2 regions of the Stenotrophomonas sp. PUT21 genome follow, and region 1 is predicted to be linked to the other one. Evidence: riboswitches for the same ligand, from Rfam matches in the RefSeq annotation. Region 1 holds a riboswitch; the other holds the start of a gene.
The links. Region 1 has a riboswitch for thiamine pyrophosphate ahead of thiC (phosphomethylpyrimidine synthase ThiC). Riboswitches for the same ligand answer to the same signal wherever they lie in the genome.
Positions count from the first base shown of each region.

Region 2: another riboswitch for thiamine pyrophosphate. It lies ahead of ACTT2I_RS09565 (TonB-dependent receptor); the one in region 1 lies ahead of thiC (phosphomethylpyrimidine synthase ThiC).

Region 1 is NZ_CP197645.1:3,171,585-3,177,514, forward strand. It holds gene ACTT2I_RS14445 (ion channel) at 1-475, opposite strand, end outside; gene thiC (phosphomethylpyrimidine synthase ThiC) at 572-2,449, opposite strand; TPP riboswitch at 2,590-2,691, opposite strand; gene ACTT2I_RS14455 (BCCT family transporter) at 2,981-4,549, shown strand; gene ggt (gamma-glutamyltransferase) at 4,830-5,930, opposite strand, start outside.
Region 2 is NZ_CP197645.1:2,072,861-2,078,790, forward strand. It holds gene ACTT2I_RS09555 (TonB-dependent receptor domain-containing protein) at 1-1,577, shown strand, start outside; gene pnuC (nicotinamide riboside transporter PnuC) at 1,626-2,222, opposite strand; gene ACTT2I_RS09565 (TonB-dependent receptor) at 2,219-4,384, opposite strand; TPP riboswitch at 4,452-4,547, opposite strand; gene ACTT2I_RS09570 (phosphotransferase enzyme family protein) at 4,587-5,723, opposite strand; gene ACTT2I_RS09575 (hypothetical protein) at 5,827-5,930, opposite strand, start outside.

The DNA.
Region 1 (5,930 bases):
TGGTGGCCACAAAACTGCCCGGGTACCACTGCTGGCAGACCGCGAAGGCGAAGGCGAACGCCCAGGCCAACAGCGTGAAGGTGGCACCTGCGGCGAACAGTTCGTCGCGGGTGACCTTGTGGTCCTGCAGCATGTAGGCGATCAGGCTGCCGGCGGTATAGAAGTACAGCAGGCACTCGAGCAGCTGCGCGGTCGTGACCAGCGCCGGGCGTTCCAACAGGGCGCCTGAAATGGAGAACACCACGGAGGGAATCGCCAGCACCAGCGCCACCCACATCCCGAGCGGGCTGCGCCTCACCACCCACAGCGCCAGGCCGAGCACGGCGATGCCGAACGCACCGAACAGCGCGCGGCTGGCACCGGCCTCGTCCATCGCCGGGTACAGCAGCACGCCGAGCAACTGCACCGCCAGCAGCCAGGCAGAAGGATGCCGGCGCGCAATCGCCAGCCATTTGGTGCTGCGTGCTATCGCCATCGTCGTCCCCGCCCTGTCTGGTCGCGCCGAGCTTAGCCGGAATCATGCGGGGCCTGGATGATGACCGGGGCGGCGCATGCCGCCCCGGCCGGTGCCTCACTCCTGGCGATATACCTCGGCGCCGAGATCGCGGAACTGCGCGGCCTTCTCGGCCATGCCGGCCTCCAACGCTTTCTGCTCCTCCAGGCCCTGCCCCGCCGCATAGTCACGCACGTCCTGGGTGATCTTCATCGAGCAGAAGTGCGGCCCGCACATCGAACAGAAGTGGGCCAGCTTGTGCGCGTCCTTGGGCAGCGTTTCATCGTGGAATTCCTTGGCCTTCTCCGGATCCAGCCCGAGATGGAACTGGTCTTCCCAGCGGAATTCGAAGCGCGCCTTGCTCAGCGCGTTGTCGCGCACCTGCGCGCCAGGATGGCCCTTGGCCAGATCCGAGGCGTGCGCGGCGATGCGGTAGGCCATGATGCCGTCGCGCACGTCCTGGCGGTTGGGCAGGCCGAGGTGTTCCTTGGGGGTGACATAGCAGAGCATCGCGGTGCCGTACCAGCCGATCATGGCCGCACCGATCGCACTGGTGATGTGGTCGTAACCGGGGGCGATATCGGTGGTGAGCGGGCCCAGCGTATAGAACGGCGCCTCACCGCACTCGCGCAGCTGCTTGTCCATGTTTTCCTTGATCAGCTGCATCGGCACGTGGCCGGGGCCTTCGATCATGGTCTGCACATCATGCTTCCAGGCGATCTTCGTCAATTCGCCCAGTGTTTCCAGCTCGCCGAACTGCGCGGCATCGTTGGCATCGGCGATGCAGCCCGGGCGCAGGCCGTCGCCCAGTGAGAACGTCACGTCGTAGGCCTTCATGATCTCGCAGATGTCCTCGAAGTGCGTGTAGAGGAAGTTCTCCTTGTGGTGTGCCAGGCACCACTTGGCCATGATCGAGCCGCCGCGCGAGACGATGCCGGTCACGCGCTTGGCGGTCAGCGGCACGTAGCGCAGCAGCACGCCGGCGTGGATGGTGAAGTAATCCACGCCCTGCTCGGCCTGCTCGATCAGGGTGTCGCGGAAAATTTCCCAGTTCAGTTCCTCGGCGCGGCCATCGACCTTTTCCAGCGCCTGATAGATCGGCACGGTGCCGATCGCCACCGGCGAATTGCGCAGGATCCATTCGCGGGTTTCATGGATGTGCTTGCCCGTGGACAGGTCCATCACGGTGTCACCGCCCCAGCGTATCGCCCAGACCAGTTTCTCCACTTCCTCGGCAATCCCCGAGGAAACGGCGCTGTTGCCGATGTTGGCGTTGATCTTGGTGAGGAAGTTGCGACCGATGATCATCGGCTCGCTTTCCGGGTGGTTGATGTTGTTGGGCAACACGGCGCGGCCGCGGGCGATCTCGTCGCGGACGAACTCGGGGGTGATGATCCTGGGGATCGAAGCCCCGAAGGATTCCCCCGGATGCTGCTTGAGCAGCGTAGCGTCCCGGACCGCCTCGAGGCGCTGGTTCTCGCGGATCGCCACGAACTCCATTTCCGGGGTGATGATGCCGCGGCGCGCGTAGTGCATCTGGGTGACGTTGGCACCCGCCTTTGCCCGCCGTGGCTGCAACCGCGAGGGGAACCGCACGGCGTCCAGACGTGCGTCGGTCTCACGCGAGCGGCCGAAGGCGGAGCTCAGGCCATCCAGCACGTCGGTATCCCCACGCTCGGCCACCCAGGCAGCGCGCAGCGCGGGCAGACCGGCCGACAGGTCGATAGCGACAGCCGGATCGGTATAGGGGCCGGAGGTGTCGTACACCGTGACCGGCGCATTCTCTTCGCCGCCGAACAGGGTGGGCGTGCGGGTCAGCGTGATCTCGCGCATCGGCACCCGCAGGTCGCTGCGCGAACCCTGCACGTGGATCTTGTGCGAGCCGGGAATCGGCCGGGTGACGGAGTCGGAGAGGTGTTGGGCCTGTTGCTGCAGGGCGGAGAGCTGGGCGTTCATCGAGGCATCGTCCTAGGTTCAATCCCCGCACAGGAATGTGCGGTTCTATGCGAGGGAGTCGCATGGGAGGGACGAAACGGCGGCGCTCGACGGACGGATCGCGGGCGGTCTCCGGGCGCGGTGGCCCTACGGCGCGATGCATCTGCAGATGCGAAGCTTCCCTACGCCGGTATCAACCGGATCAGGTTCGAAGGGACTGTCTCAACCTTGGCCACTGGGCCGCGGTACCCCCGCTTCGGGGCGAATTAGAGCACAAAGCGACGACCGTCGGCGCGCTGGCGGCAGACGGGCTGACGTGTTTGGCCTTGGGTGTGAACAAAGCGCCGACACCCGATGCACTACCATGCTGCAGCGCGGTATGCGGTGCGATCAGGGAGTGACGTCCCGATCGCGCGTACGCCACGCTCTGCTCGACGCCATTGACGTCCGTACTGACCGGCCTCGACCGGCTTGATCCGCCCCAGTCGTTGCCGCTGTGCCGCTGGAGATTGCAAGCCTCGGCTCGCCCCTACTGATCGGAGACACGCCTGCATGGTGTTCCGCATTTCCATTGCATTGGTCGCACTGCTGGTGCTGATCGCCGGCCTCGCGCCGGGCCCCTTCAACGAGGTCGTCCAGAGCGGCCTGTCCACCATCATCCGCAGTACCGGCTGGCTGTACCTGCTGGTGGTGTTCATCACCCTGTCCTTCCTGATGTACCTGGCCTTCGGCCGCTTCGGTTCGCTGCGCATCGGCGGCGAAGATGCCGAACCCGACTTCTCCAACGCCAGCTGGATGTCGATGCTGTTCGCCGCCGGCATGGGCATCGGCCTGGTGTTCTGGGGCGCGGCCGAGCCGATCTCGCACTTCGTGAAGCCTCCCGAGGGACTGGCGCCGCAGAGCATGGAGGCGGCGCGCGCCTCGATGCGCTATGCCTTCTTCCATTGGGGTCTGCACCCGTGGGCGATCTATGCCCTGATCGGCCTGGCAATGGCGTGGTTCCAGTTCAACCGCAACGGCCGTGGGCTGATCAGCGATCTGCTGCAGCCGATCATCGGCGCGCATCATCGCGGCTGGATGGGCACCGTGGTCAACGTCGCAGCCGTGGTCGCCACGGCGATCGGCGTGGCAACGACGCTGGGTTTCGGCACGATCCAGATCGCGGCCGGCCTTGAGCGCGTGTTCGGCATCCAGGCCACTGTGCCGGTGCAGCTGACCATCATCGCGGTAGCGTTCGTGCTGTACATGGCCTCCACCACCAGCGGCGTGCACCGCGGCATCAAGTGGTTGTCCAACTTCAATCTCGGCCTGGCGGCGCTGCTGCTGGCGCTGATCCTGGTACTGGGGCCGACCGGCTTCATCTTCGATACCTTCACCACGACGATCGGCTCGTATCTCAATTCGCTGGTCACCATGAGCCTGCGCATGTCGCCGTTCTCGGGCAGCACGTGGGTGGCGGACTGGACGATCTTCTACTGGGCCTGGTGGATCGCGTGGGCCCCCTTCGTTGGCTCGTTCATCGCACGCGTATCGCGCGGGCGCAGCATCCGTGAGTTCGTGCTGGGCGTGGTGATCGCGCCGAGCGTGCTCGGCTTCCTGTGGTTCTCGGTGTTCGGCGGGACGGCCCTGTGGTCGCAGATCTTCGGTCACGTGGATCTGGCGCAGGCACTGGGCAATGGCTACGAGACGGTGTTGTTCACGATGTTCGACAGCCTGCCGATGCCGACGGTGCTATCGGTGATCGCGCTGGTGCTGTTGATGATCTTCTTCGTGACCTCCGCCGATTCGGCGGTACTGGTGCTGGCGACGATGTCGACCGAGGAAGCCGGTGATCCGCCGTTGGCGCGCCGGATGGTGTGGGGTGTGGCGATTGCGCTGATCGCAGGCGTGCTGTTGTTGGCCGGTGGCCTCAATGCGCTGCAGGGGATGATCACGATCGCGGCATTGCCGTTCGCGTTGTTGATGCTGGCGGTGATGTGGTCGTTGTACCGGGTGCTGGACATGGAGCACGCGCTGCAGCGGCGCCGTGCGCAGCGTGCGCGGCGGTTGATGGACGAGTGGATCGAGCGGGAGATCGCGGCGCAGGAAGAGACGCGCGATGAGGCGGCTCGAGCGCCTTAGGTGGTCGGGTTGGTCGCTTAGAGCGGCACGCTTCCCGGGCTATCGGTGGGCGGGCCGGGACGGGTGGGTTGGCGGGACCATGAGCCGCATGGATGCGGCGACATGAGCCTCCATGGACGGATTCACGGCGTGTCCCGCGAACCCACCCAGGCCGGCCCACTACCCGCAGCCCCAAAGCCTCCTGCTTTACGCCCTGCTTTACGCACTGCTTTGCGCCCTGCTTTACGCACTGCCCTGCGCTTCTGCCGACCAACGGTCGGCACTACGGAGCACGAGAGAATCAGTACCCCGCCGCCTGCCCATCCTTGCGGCTTTCCGACGCCCCGTAGTACACCCCGGTCTCCGGATCACGCAGGATCGCCTGATACCCACCGTACGGGCCATCCGCAAACACAACACGGTGGCCCTTGCGCATCAGCGCACGCACCGTCTCGTAGGGGAAGCCCGTTTCCAGATTCACCTCGCCGCCATCGCGCATCACCGTCGCCTGCCCGGTCGGCTCGGTCGAGCCCTCATGCTGGATGCGTGGCGCATCGCCGGCTTCCTGCAGATTCATCCCGAAGTCGACCATGTTCATCACGATCTGCGCATGGCCCTGCGGCTGCATCGCACCGCCCATCACCCCGAAGCTCATCCACGGCTTGCCGTCCTTGGTGACGAAACCCGGAATGATGGTCTGGAACGGACGCTTGCCCGGCGCATAACCGTTCGGGTGATCCTTGCGCAGCACGAACATTTCGCCACGGTCCTGCAGAATGAAGCCCAGGCCCGGAGGCGCCATGCCGCTGCCCATGCCGCGGTAATTGGACTGGATCAGCGAGACCATCATGCCGTCGGCATCGGCCACGGTCATGTAGATCGTGTCGCCTTCCTGCAACTGCCTGGGCGTACCCGGCTGTACTTCACTCAACGCCTTGTCCATCGAAATCAGCGTGCGGCGTTCGGCGGCGTAGCCCTTGGAAATCAGTCTGTCGACCGGGGCCGGATGGAACGCCGGGTCGGTGTAGAAGCGCGCGCGGTCGGCGAAGGCCAGCTTCTTGGCCTCCACGAACAGGTGCACGTGTTCGGGCGAGCCGAAGGGGATTTTGGAGAAGTCGTAGCCTTCCAGCACGTTGAGGATCTGCAGCGCGGCGATGCCCTGGCTGTTCGGCGGCAGTTCCCATACGTCATAGCCACGGTAGTTGCTGCTGACCGGCTCGACCCACTCGCCGTGATGGCTGGCCATGTCGTCATAGCTCAGGTAGCCGCCGTTGGCCTTGAAATACGTGCCGATGGTGCGGGCGATATCGCCCTTGTAGAAGGCATCGCGACCGCCCTGGGCGATCTGCTCCAGGGTGTGCGCCAGGTTCGGGTTCTTCCACATCTCGCCCTTGCGCGGGGC
Region 2 (5,930 bases), 1.1 Mb from region 1:
ACGGCTCAGACGCGATGGGCGGGGTGATCAACATCATCACCCGCAAGATCGCCAGCGAATGGGGTGGCTCGGTCACCTACAACTACAGCAAGCCGGATTCCTCCACGCGGGGCAACACGCTGCAGATGGGCGGGCTGTTCAGTGGTCCATTGACGCAGAACCTGGGCCTGCGCATCGGTGCCAACGTGACCGATCGCGAATCGGACCGCGGCGAGTATCAGACGCCGGGCAACAAAGCCGAGAACGCCAACGCCCTGCTCAACTGGCGCATCAACGATGATCACACGCTGGGCTTTGAAGCCTCGCGCGGCGAGCAGCGCAACCGTGGCGCAGGTGACGTTGGCGCGTGGGGCTTGTCAAAGCTGGTACAGACCGGCTACGCGATCAAGCATGACGGCCGTTATGGCGATGCCGCCACCTCCAAGACCACGCTCGTCCAGAATGATTACGAAGACAAGGGCAGCACCGTCGGCAACCACTCCAAGGAGACGGTGTTCGATTCCGCGTTCACCCGCAGCTTCCACTGGGGCTTCGAGCAGAGCCTGAACGTGGGCGGCCAGTGGAAGCGCGAGGAACTGGAAAACAGCGACACCATCGGCACCGTGCCGGTGACCTGGACCGGCACCGGCCGGATCAGCCCGACCAGCAAAGCCGACTCCTGGGCGCTGTTCGCTGAAGACCACATCACCCTGCACGAGCGTTTCATCCTCACCGTGGGCCTGCGCTGGGACAACACCGACAACTACGACGACAACCTCAGCCCGCGTGTCTACGGTGTCTGGCACCCGTCCGATGCCTGGACCGTTCGCGGCGGTGTCTCGCAGGGCTTCCGCGCACCGACGCTGAAGCAGGGCACTGCCGGCGCGGCCACCCAGTCCGGCGGCCGTGGCTGCACCGCCCTCACCGTGGAAGGCTGGAACAGCCGCTCGGTCAGCGCCGATGGCACCACCGGCTGCTACATGGCGGGCAATCCGAACCTGGAGCCGGAAACCAGCACCAACTATGAGATCGGTGTCGGCTTCGACAAGAACGGCTGGCTGGCGTCGGCCACCTACTTCCTGACCGACTTCGACGACAAGATCCAGCAGGTTCCCCTGCGCGATATCCCGGGGCAGACCAGCAGCTTCGTCAACGGCTTCTGGTGGACCGTGGCGGAGAACATCGAAAAGGCCCGTACGCGCGGCGTGGAAGCCAGCGTCACCGTGCCGCTGCATGAGCGGCTGACCTGGACCACCAACGCCACGCGCATGCTGGAATCGAAGAACCGCACCACCGGTGCCAGCCTGCTGGTCGTGCCCAAGCTCACCGCCAACACCTCGTTGGACTGGCAGGTGACCGACGCCTGGTCGCTCAACCTGAGCGCGCAGCACATCGGCGAGCAGCTGGTGTCCTCCACCAGCGCCACGTTCGCCAAGGCGTACACGACCTGGGATCTGGTCACCGGCTACGACGTCAATGAACACCTGACCGTGCGTGCCGGCGTACTGAATCTCGGCGACGTCTCCACCATCGAAGAAGGCAACAACTACGACGGCGGCGCACGTACGTTCTTCGTGGGTGCCACGGCGCGGTTCTGACCGCGCCGGGTCGAATGCAGACCTGAGGTGACGCAGGGCGGCGCGGACTTATCCGTGCCGCCCTGCTGCGTTGTGGAGCACGGCCTCGTTGCGCGCTGCCGTCCACGCGCGCAGCCCCATCACCGCCAGCCCGACGAAGACCAGATACAGCACCGCGGTCACGTGCAGGGATTTGACCAGGTACATGCCCACATACACGACATCGACCAGGATCCACAGCCACCATGCCGCCGTATGCCGGCGCGCCTGCCACCACTGGGCGACCAGGCTCAGCGCGGCCAGCATCGCATCCAGCCACGGCAGCGCGGCGTTGGTGTAGACATGCATCGCGGCGCCAAGAGCGAGGCCGAACACCACGCCGATGCCCAGATCACGCCACAGGGCGACCCGCGCCAACGGCATGATCGCGACCCGGCCATCGTCCTGGACTTGGCCGCGCCAGTGCACCCAGCCGTAGACCAGGAAGCCACCGAACACGATCTGCAGCAGCGTGTCCGAGTACAGGCGCGCCTCGACGAACACCAGCGCATAAAGCGCCACCGAGATCAGCCCGACCGGCCAGGCAAGGGTCACCCGGCGCGTCATCAGCCACACACCGAGCATGCTGACGATGGCGGCCGACCATTCCAGGATGGCCGGGTTCATAGCGCGAACGTGACCGACAGCCGGGCCTGGCGCGGCGCGCCCGGGAACAGGTAGTAGTCGCCCGAGCTGCTGCCGGTGTCACGCCAGTAGAAACGGTTGAACAGGTTGTCCACCGAGAGGTTCCAGGTCACCGGATGCTCACCCACGCGGTGTTTGAAGCGCAGCCCGGCGTCGAACACGCTGTAGGCCGGTGCGCTGACGCGGCCGTCGGCGGTGGCCACGTTGGAGGAGGCATAGCGCCAGCCGCCGGTCAGCCCCAGGCCGGTCACGAACGGCAGCTGGTACTCCGCATGCACGGTCGCCCGCGTCTTCGGCACGTTGATCAGCTGGTGCCCCTCGTAATCCGGCGTGCCCGCATCGCGCGCGCGGGCCCGCAGGACGCTCGCACTGGCGGTGAGCGACAGGCGCGCGGTCAGCTGCCCCTGTGCGGTGAGTTCCAGCCCGGTGTGGGTCTGCTGCCCTTCTTCGACGAAGGTGTAGCCCGCGTCGCTGTCGTCCGGCCTGGCGTACTGGAACGGCTGCGCGGTGCGGAACAGCGCCGCACCCAGCGTCAGCGCATCGCTGGGCACGTACTTGATGCCCACTTCGGTCTGGCGCGACAGCACGGACGGCAGGAACGCGCCGTCATTGGAGGTCCAGAACGGCGCCTCCTGGCCGAGCGAGATGCCCCGCACGTAGCTGACGTACGCATTGACCTCATCGGTCGCCTTCCAGACCAGCGCGGTCTGCGGCAGGAACCGCGACAGGCGGCTGTGCCGCTCGGGGTTGCCGCGCTTGTCGTAGGCGCGCTCGTCCAGGCGCACGAAGCGGCCGCCGGCCAGCCACTGCCAATCGCCGAAGCTCATCCGGTCCAGGGCGAACACCGCGGTCTGCGCGCTGTCCAGGCGCCGCGCGGAGGGGCCCGGCATCAGCGGCGACGGCTCGAACTGCGGCACCTGTGCATCATGGATGTTGGCGGTGCCCACGTACTCGTTGACGTTGCGGCGCTTGTCCACGGTGCGTTCGAACCGGTCCGCACCCACGCTCAGCGCGTGGCCGACGCTGCCAGTGGTGAAACTGCCGCGCAGCTCGGCACGGAATTCCAGGTTGCGGCGCGTATCGTCCGGGCTGCGGTAATCGTAGATGTCGTAGTCGCCGTTCGGCGCGAAGTAGTTGCCCGGCACGCTGCCGTCCGCACAGCCGGCAGCGTAATAGCAGCCGTAGGCGAAGGCGACGTTGTCGTCGATCACCGAGCGGCTGTAGCTGGCAGACACGCGCGACTGCCAGTTCGGACTGAAATCGAAGGTATGCAGCGCGGTCAGGTTGGTGCTGTCGATGCCGACCGGCCGCTGCCAGGCCTGGTAGCCGAGCAGGTGCTTGCGGTCCACGCCGCGCGGCAGCCCGGTGGCGCCCAGCAGCTGATAGCCCGAGGCCGAGCGCTGCGCGCTGGTCTGGTAGTTGGCGTCCACTTCGAGCTTGCCACGCTCGCCGATCAGCCAATCGGTGGCCAGCGAGTAGAAGTTGCGGCGGCCATCGGCATGGTCGATGTAGGAATCGCTGTCTTCCCAGGCCGCATTGAAGCGCACCCCGAAACGGGGCGACAGCCAATGGCCGAGATCCACCGCGGTGTAGCGCGAGCCTTCCGAATCCGTGCCGAGGGTGACGTTGCGGACCTCGGCCGGGCGCTTGCCCACGTAGTTGATGATCCCACCCGGGGCCATGACGCCAGCGGCGAGGCCGGCCTCGCCCTTGAGGATCTCCACCGCCTGGATGTTCTCCAGCGCCAGGCGCTGTTCGCCGGTGATGGCCAGCCCGTTGAAGCGGTAGCCGGTGCCGGTGTCCAGCGGGAAGCCGCGGATCGCGATGTTCTGGTAGTAGCCGACCGGCGCGTAGCTGTCGCCCAGCGAGGCATCGTTGCTGGCCAGCTCGGACAGCGTGCGCACCTGGCGGCTGTCCAGCAGATCGCGATCGAGCACGTTCACCGAGGCCGGCGTGCTCTTCCAGTCACCGGCACCGAAGCTGCCGGTCTGCGTGGATGCAGCTGCCGGCTGATGCGCCTGCACGCGCACGGCGGCCAGTTCCGTCGGCGAGCGCTCGGGCGCCTCGGCGAGTTCATTGGCATGAAGGGGCAGCGCGGCGCACAGGGCGGCGGACAACAACGTAGGGCGGAAGCAGCGGTTCATTCGATTCGTCATCAGCTGGGGGAGACGAAGCGAAGGCGCGCACGCGCACCGACCCATCACGGCGGTATGCCTGCTGCTCAAAGCTCCCTACGCCGGTGCAAACCGGATCAGGTTCCAAGGGACTCTCTCAGCCTAGTTTCGCCAGGCACCCCCGCTTCTGTGACTATTTCACTACAAACCGTACGGATTTGCGAGCCTGCCCTCAGGCGGCCGCGTGCAGCGCCTTCAGCAGGCCCTGCCCCGCCGCGGTGCTGAACCAGTCAGCATGCCCCAGCAGGAAGGTGTGGTAGGCCACGTCGGCATTGGCAGGCGAGCGTGTCACACCCTCGAAGTACTCCACTTCCGACAGCGCGAAATCGAGCTGCACGATGGGCAGCAGATCGGCCAGCAGATGGACGCGCTCGGCCGATAGCGGCACGATCTCGCGGTAGCCGGCCAGCAGCGCCAGCGCGATATCCGCGCGCACCGCCTCCGCGCCGCGCTCCAGCGCCAGCCAGGCGATGGCGTTGCGTTCGATCGCGGTCGCAAGATCGAACAGGGCGCTGGTCGGTGAGGCCAGCCCGAGATCCAGCACGGTGTCGACCACGGTGGCAGTGCCCTGCTGGCGCCAGAGCAGATTGGAGACATGCCAGTCGTTGTGCGCCCACAGGCGCGGTTCGGCCTGCAGGCGCACGGCCAGTCCGGCATGCCATGGCAGCACCGCCCGCCGCAGATCGCCCTGCCAGTCCTGCCGTTCAAGATAGGCTGCCAAGCCCGGGCGATCCGCGAGATCGGCCTGGATGGCGGCGACCGGATCGGCGGCACGCAGCAGGTCATCGCGCGCGACCAGCAGATGGGTGCTGCGCTGGGGGGCGTCGTAACGCGCCGATGCCAGATGCAGTGTCGCCAGCATCCGCCCGGCTTCGCGCGCCTGCGCGTTATCGGTCAGCAGCGTCCAGGACGGTGCGTCGCGATACAGATCCTGACCACGGCCCACGCTGTGCAGCTCGTAGGTCCAGCCCTCGTGCTCGACCGCCGTGGCGCCATCGCGGTCATCCAGCACGTCGACCACGGGCACGCCGTGATCGGCCAGGTGCCGGATGAAGCGATGTTCCTCGGCCAAGGTGGCCGCCGTCCGGACACTGCCGTGGTGGCGTTTGACGAACACCCGCTCTCCGCCACTTTCAACGATGGCCGCGGCGGACAGTGGCCGCGGGCTGTGCCACAGCAGCCGGCAGGCGCCGGCCAGCGGCGCGAAGCGCTCGCCGAGCCAGGTGATCTCGCGGTCGCTGATGGCGGGCCAGTCGGCGGCCACCTCATCGTTGTTGAGGCCTTGGACGCGGTGGGTGCTGTTGCTCATGGGATGAAGGGATCGATGACGGCGAAAAGGCACGCTGTCACCAGACAGTGGGCGCGGCGAGGATACCAAGCCTCGCCCTGCCAAGGGGAACAGATGCGTCCCGTCAGGGAGTGCCGTTGCCTTGCTTCGCAGCGGCAGACTTGGCCGGCAGCAGCCGCGGCTGCTCCGCATACCAGTCACGGGCACCGGCGAGGTGCCACTTGCGCT